DNA from 3 places in the Streptomyces sp. NPDC047917 genome. Region 1 is predicted to be linked to each of the others. Evidence: riboswitches for the same ligand, from Rfam matches in the RefSeq annotation. Region 1 holds a riboswitch; each other region holds the start of a gene.

Region 1 (2,193 bases):
GTGTGCCGGGGTGCAGCTGCCCGGCCAGGTCCTGTACGGCGTCGGCGACCCGGACACCGAGCACGGCCGAGGACAGCGGGAGTACCGCGAACTTCTTGTTCTTGATCGCCGGCACGTCCGCGAGTGCCGGGTCGTTCAGCAGCCGCTTCTTCTTGGCCTCGACCGTGGTGCCTCCGTAGTCGTAGATCACGACCACTTCGGGCTTGCGCTTGATGACCTGCTCCCAGGACACGTCGCCGAAGGTGGCGTCGAGGTCCGCGAAGACGTTCCGTCCCCCGGCGAGCCGGACGATCTCGTTGCCGATGCCCTTGCCGCCCGCCGTGAAAGCGGAACTTTCGCCGGAGTCGTACACGAACACCGAGGGATGTGCGGAGCCCTTGAGCTCCGTCCCGACCGTCGTGATCTTCCGTCGTTCGTCGGCGATCAGCTTCCTGCCGCGCTCCGGTACGCCGAAGACCCTGGCCACCTGGGTGATCTCGGTGGCGAGCTGATCGACGCCGACCCTGCCCCTGGTGCAGTTCTCGATGTTCAGCCGGGTGTTGATGCCGTCCTTCTGGAGCCCCGCCCGGTCCTGGCCCTTCGCCTTGTCGAAGGCGCTGGCGTACCCGCCGTAGACGAAGTCGGGGTTGGCGCCGAGGAGTACCTCCTTGGAGGGGTACTCCTTCGCGAGCACCTTGGTGCCGTCGTACGCGGACCGGTACTCCGGCAGGATGCTGTCGTCCAGGTAGGCGGTCCCGGCCAGCCGGTCCTGGAGCCCGAGGGCCAGCATGATCTCGGTGACGTGCTGGTTCATGGTGACGACCCGCTTCGGCGGGGCGTCGAAGGTCGTCCTCGTACCGCAATTGGTGACGGTGTAGGGGAAACCGTCGGCGGCCGGTGCGGCCTCTGCCCTGCTCTCGCCACCGGTTCCGCAGCCGGTGAGCGGCAGTAGAAGCAGGGGTATGAGCGCGAGGGGTACACGGCGTATCGGGGGCATGGCCGAGCCTTTCCGGGGGATGTCCTCGTCCCCTGGTTGTACGAGAAGGCGGCGCGGTCAGTATCTGGCTTCCGGGCTGTGTGCAGCCCGGTCACAGTGGCGGGACCGTACCGGATTCACACCGGTTTCCTGACGCGCGTCGCCTGAGATTTCAAAGGCCATTCTGTCAGACCGCGAATTGCGCGGATCATGCCCCTTGCGGTGGCCGCCCCGGGCGGCCCCGGACGCCGACGTCCGCGACGACGACCGGCCCTGCGGGCAGGTTTCGCCCGGACCAGGAGGGTCGCCCGCCCCGCCATCGGCTCTGCGGGTACCGGTCAGCTCTCGACCTCGGTTCTGTCACCGCCCCAGAGGGTGTGGAAGGTGCCGTCGCGGTCGACGCGGTGGTAGGTGTGCGCGCCGAAGTAGTCGCGCTGGCCCTGGGTGAGGGCGGCGGGAAGGCGTCCGGCGCGCAGGGAGTCGTAGTAGGCGAGGGCGGCGGCGAAGGCGGGGGTGGGGACGCCCTGGGTCGCGGCGGTGGCGATCACGGTGCGCCAGTCGTCCTGTGCGGCGGCGATCTCTCCGGCGAAGCTCTTGTCGGACAGGAGGCTCGCCATCCGGGGCTGGGCCTCGTAGGCGCTGGTGATCCTGTCGAGGAACGCGGCCCGGATGATGCATCCGCCGCGCCAGATCGAGGCGACTCTGCCGAGATCGATGTCCCAGTCGTATTGCTCGCTGCCCGCCGCGATCTCGTGGAAGCCCTGGGTGTAGGCGACGATCTTCGAGGCATACAGTGCCTGCTCGACCTGGTCGGCGAATGCCGCCGCCTCGTCCTCACCGAGCTTGCGGGCGGTCGGTCCGGCGAGGTGGCGTGAGGCGTCACGGAGGGCGGCGTGGCCGGAGACGGAGCGGGCGAACACGGCCTCGGCGATGGAGGAGACAGGAACGCCCAGGTCGAGGGCGACCTGCACGGTCCAACGGCCGGTGCCCTTCTGCTCCGCCCGGTCGAGCACGACATCCACGAAGGGCTTTCCGGTCGCCGCGTCGACATGGGAGAGCACCTCTGCCGTGATCTCGATGAGGTACGAGTCCAGGCGCCCGGTGTTCCATACGCGGAAGATGTCCGCGATCTGCGCGGGGGAGTATCCGGCCACGTCGCGAAGCAACTGGTAGGCCTCGCCGATGAGCTGCATGTCCGCGTACTCGATGCCGTTGTGCGTCATCTTCACGAAGTGCCC
Region 2 (2,193 bases), on a different contig from region 1:
GGGTTCCAGGCTCAGCACCCGGGGCCCGGTCTCCATGACGCGCACCGCTCGGGAGACGCGCTCGTAGGACACCGCGCAGACGTCGCACAGGTCCTGGGTGAGCAGGACGTCCGGCGCGAGTTCGGCCAGGGCCTCCGTGTCCAGTGTGTAGAGCGAGGAGCCGGAGTGGTCGGCCCCGCCGACCGCCTCGGAGATCTCCCGGCTGCTGAGTTGGTCCGCGGCGAATTCGGTGCGGGTGACAACGGGCACGGAGGCGACCGCGGAGGGCGGCCAGTCGCATTCGTGGGTGCGTCCGACCAGGTCGGAGGCGAGTCCGAGGTCCGCCACGATGTCCGTGGCCGCCGGGAGCAGGGAGACGATGCGCATGCACCGACTGTAGACGCGCAGTCGGAGGCTCTGGACTTACTAGGACGTCCAACTATATGTTCGTGGCACAAGGTCCGCGGTGCAGGGAAGCCGGTGAGAAACCGGCACGGTCCCGCCACTGTGACCGGGGAGTGTGCTGCCATCCACACGCCACTGACGAGGGCTGTCGGGAAGGCGGGCGGCGCGCGGGGATCCGGGAGTCAGGATACCGGCCGCGGATTGTTCCGTGTTGTCCACGAGGATGGAGCAGACACGCATGGCACCGGTTTGTACCCACGACCCTGGTGATCCGGCGGATCGCGCACACACCACTTCCGCGCGCTCGTAGTTCTCACGGCTCTCCGCAGCGGTGCACCCCTCATCCGGGTGCCGTCCGCCGGTCCGCCGTGCCATCCCCGGATCCAACCTGACGAGAGCAGGCACCCATGGTCCGTGAACTCACCCATTTCATCGGCGGAAAGCACACCACCGGCATGTCCGGGCTCTTCGCCGACGTGTACGACCCGAACACCGGCACCGTCCAGGCGCGTGTGCCGCTGGCCGGCCGGGCCGACACCGAAGCCGCAATCGCCAACGCCGAGGAAGCGCAGGCGGATTGGGGCCAGTGGAACCCGCAGCGGCGTGCCCGCGTACTGCTGCGTTTCCTCCAGCTCGTCGAGGGCGAGCGCGAGAGCCTGGCCCGGCTGCTGTCCGCCGAGCACGGCAAGACCGTCGCCGACGCCCACGGCGACCTGCAACGCGGCCTGGAGGTGGTCGAGTTCGCCGCCGGAATTCCGCACCTGCTCAAGGGGGAGTTCACCGACAACGCGGGCACCGGCATCGACGTGCACTCGCTGCGCAGCCCGCTCGGCGTCGTCGCCGGCATCACCCCCTTCAACTTCCCCGCGATGATCCCGCTCTGGCAGGCCGCACCCGCTCTCGCCTGCGGGAACGCGTTCATCCTCAAGCCGTCCGAGCGCGACCCGTCCGTACCGCTGCGCCTCGCGGAGCTGTTCCTGGAGGCCGGGCTGCCGCCGGGCGTCCTCAACGTCGTCAACGGCGGCAAGGAGTCCGTCGACACCCTCCTCGAAGACCCGCGCGTCCAGGCGCTGGGCTTCGTCGGTTCGACACCGATCGCCGCGCACATCTACGCGACCGCCGCCGCGCACGGCAAGCGCGCCCAGTGTTTCGGCGGCGCCAAGAACCACATGATCGTGATGCCGGACGCGGACATCGACCAGGCCGTCGACGCACTCATCGGCGCCGGCTACGGCTCGGCGGGCGAGCGCTGCATGGCCATCGCCGTCGCCGTACCCGTGGGGGAGGAGACGGCCGACCGTCTGGTCGCCGCCCTCACGGAGCGCATCGCAACGCTGAAGATCGGCCGCTCCGACGACCCCGAGGCCGACTTCGGACCCCTGATCAGCCGGGACGCGCTCGACCGGGTCCGTCGGTACGTCGACATCGGCGCGAGCGAGCGAGCCGAACTCGTCGTCGACGGACGCGGATTCACCCTCGAAGGCCACGAGAACGGGTTCTTCGCCGGAGCCTCCCTCTTCGACCGCGTCTCCCCGCAGATGCGCATCTACCGCGAGGAGATCTTCGGCCCGGTCCTGTCCGTCGTCCGCGCCGCCGACTTCGAAGAGGCACTGCGTCTGCCGAGCGAGCACCCGTACGGGAACGGTGTGGCGATCTTCACCCGGGACGGGGACACCGCCCGCGAATTCACCCGCCGGGTGGGCGCCGGCATGGTCGGCATCAACGTCCCCATCCCGGTGCCCGTCGCCTACCACACCTTCGGCGGCTGGAAGCGGTCCGGCTTCGGCGACCTGAACCAGCACGGTCCCG
Region 3 (2,193 bases), on a different contig from region 1:
GGAGCAGGGACTGCATGACGGTGCCGCAGACCGCGAGCCCGGCGCCGCACACCGCGGCGAGCAGGGTGCGCGGCATGCGCAGGTTCCAGATGATGCCGTCCCGGATAGGGGAGAGCCGCGACTGGCCCCCGCCGAGGTGGGCGGCCACCGCGGACCAGACGTCGCCCACCGAGATGCGGGCGGGTCCGATGGTGACGGCGACCGCGACGGAGCCGAGGAGCAGCGCGAGGCCGCAGGCCCACAGGACCCCGCCGCGCAGCCGTCGTACGCCCTTCGTGACGCCCACCGGTGCGACGACGGCCGGTGGCGCGGTCACCGTCGTGCCGCGTTCGGTCGGCGTCACCGCGCGAGCCCGAACCCGCGCAGTCCGGCGGCGACACGTTCGACGCCCTCGACCGTCCGGACGGACGGGTTCATGGCCTGGCCGCTCAACAGGACGTACCGCTTGTGCCTGACGGCGTCCATGTTCTTCGTGGCGGGGTTGGACTCCAGGAACTCGATCTTCTTCGCGGCGCTCTCGGCGGTCTGGGCCTTACGGGTCAGGTCGCCGATGACCAGGACGTCGGGGTTGCGGTCCGCGACGGTCTCCCAGCTGATCTGGGGCCATTCCTCGTGGGTGTCGTCGAAGACGTTCTTCGCGCCGAGTTCTCCGGTGATGATTCCGGGGGCTCCGCAGCAGCCCGCCAGGTAGGGGGCCTTGGAGTCGGAGAACCAGTACAGGAGGGTGGTGCCGGAGGCGTCGATGCCCTCGGTCGCCTTCTTCACCCGTTCGCGCAGTGCGGCCACGAGCGAGTCGCCGCGCTCCGGTACGCCGAACACCTTGGCCAGGTCGCGCACTTCGCCGTAGACGCTGTCCATGGTGAGCGGTGCGGTGCGGGCTCCGTCGCCGCCGCCGCTGTTGTCCTTGCCGGCGCAGTCGGCGGGCGAGACATAGGTGGGGACGCCGAGCGATTCGAACTGTTCGCGGGGTGCGACGCCGCCCTTGGCGAGTGTCGATTCGAACGAGGCGCTGACGAAGTCCGGTTCGCGGTCGAGGACCTTCTCCGAGGAGGGCCGGTTGTCCGCGATCCTGGGCACCTCGTCGTTGGCCTTCTCCAGGCCCTTCATCACCGGGTCGGTCCAGGTCGCGGTGGCGGCCATCCGGTCGGCGAGGCCGAGGGAGAGAAGGATCTCCGTGGATCCCTGGTCCACCGAGACGGCGCGGCGCGGCGCGGCGTCGACGGTGACGGTACGGCCGCAGTTCTTCAGCGTCACCGGATATCCGTCCGCGCGGCCCGGTTTCGCGGTGGTGTCACCGGCTCCGCCTCCGCAGGCGGTCAGCAGGACCAGTCCCGCGGACAGCAGGGCGACGGTGCGGACGGGGCTGGCTATGGACGGCACGGAGTCCCTCTGCGTCTCTGGGCTCATGCGCGGAGCCCGTGGTACGGAGTCCCGCGGCCCGGTGCCGGGTCGCGGATGCCAGCAGGTCTTCGGACTCGGGTTCGTCCGGACGGAGCGCCTTCCCGGGCACCCGAGGGTGCTCCCAGTGGCTGTGGCCCCGCCCGTCCCCCTCACCGCTGCGCGTCAGTTCCGGATTCGCACCGGATTCCCTGACCCCTAGGTGGAGTTTGACTGGCCCCGGCAAGCTATCACGCGCCTCTGTGCAGCTCACGGCCGGTGTGGCCGGTGGTACGCCGGGCTGTTTTCCCGTCGCACCACCTGCCTGCTGCCTGCGGAACGGCTCTCAGGGACGCTGAAGAGCGAGTACGGCGTTGTGGCCGCCGAATCCGAAGGAATGGCTGACGGCGCGCCTGATGGGCCGCCGCAGAGGTCGCTCGGTGACGCAGTCGATGTCGAACTCGGGCGCCGGGGCGTCCAGGTTGGCGATCGGTGGTACGACTCCGCGCTGGAGCGTGAGGACGGTGAGTCCGGCCTCGATCGCTCCGGCCGCTCCCATGCAGTGCCCCAGTACGCCCTTGGGCGCGGTGACGGGTGGCCGGTGCGGGTAGACCCGGGCGATCAGGGCGGCCTCGGTGGCGTCGTTGACCGGGGTCGCCGTGCCGTGCGCGTTGACGTGCTCGACGTCCTCGGCCGCCCAGCCCGCGTCGCGCAGCGCGGCCTCCACCGCCGCCTGGGCGACCACGCCCGACGGATGCGGGCTGATGGGGTGGTGGGCGTCGGTGGTGGCTCCGGTGCCGGCGAGCAGCGCCCGTG

What was found. Region 1 has a riboswitch for cobalamin ahead of ACGF8B_RS11570 (ABC transporter substrate-binding protein). Riboswitches for the same ligand answer to the same signal wherever they lie in the genome.
Region 2: another riboswitch for cobalamin. It lies ahead of ACGF8B_RS29695 (CoA-acylating methylmalonate-semialdehyde dehydrogenase); the one in region 1 lies ahead of ACGF8B_RS11570 (ABC transporter substrate-binding protein).
Region 3: another riboswitch for cobalamin. It lies ahead of ACGF8B_RS32005 (ABC transporter substrate-binding protein); the one in region 1 lies ahead of ACGF8B_RS11570 (ABC transporter substrate-binding protein).

What each region holds. Positions count from the first base shown of each region.
Region 1 is NZ_JBIDCA010000004.1:402,744-404,936, reverse strand. It holds gene ACGF8B_RS11570 (ABC transporter substrate-binding protein) at 1-976, opposite strand, end outside; cobalamin riboswitch at 1,014-1,167, opposite strand; gene gndA (NADP-dependent phosphogluconate dehydrogenase) at 1,294-2,193, opposite strand, start outside.
Region 2 is NZ_JBIDCA010000013.1:7,832-10,024, forward strand. It holds gene ACGF8B_RS29690 (cobalamin-binding protein) at 1-366, opposite strand, end outside; cobalamin riboswitch at 413-598, shown strand; gene ACGF8B_RS29695 (CoA-acylating methylmalonate-semialdehyde dehydrogenase) at 792-2,193, shown strand, end outside.
Region 3 is NZ_JBIDCA010000014.1:194,923-197,115, reverse strand. It holds gene ACGF8B_RS32010 (FecCD family ABC transporter permease) at 1-343, opposite strand, end outside; gene ACGF8B_RS32005 (ABC transporter substrate-binding protein) at 340-1,407, opposite strand; cobalamin riboswitch at 1,443-1,631, opposite strand; gene ACGF8B_RS32000 (beta-ketoacyl-[acyl-carrier-protein] synthase family protein) at 1,724-2,193, opposite strand, start outside.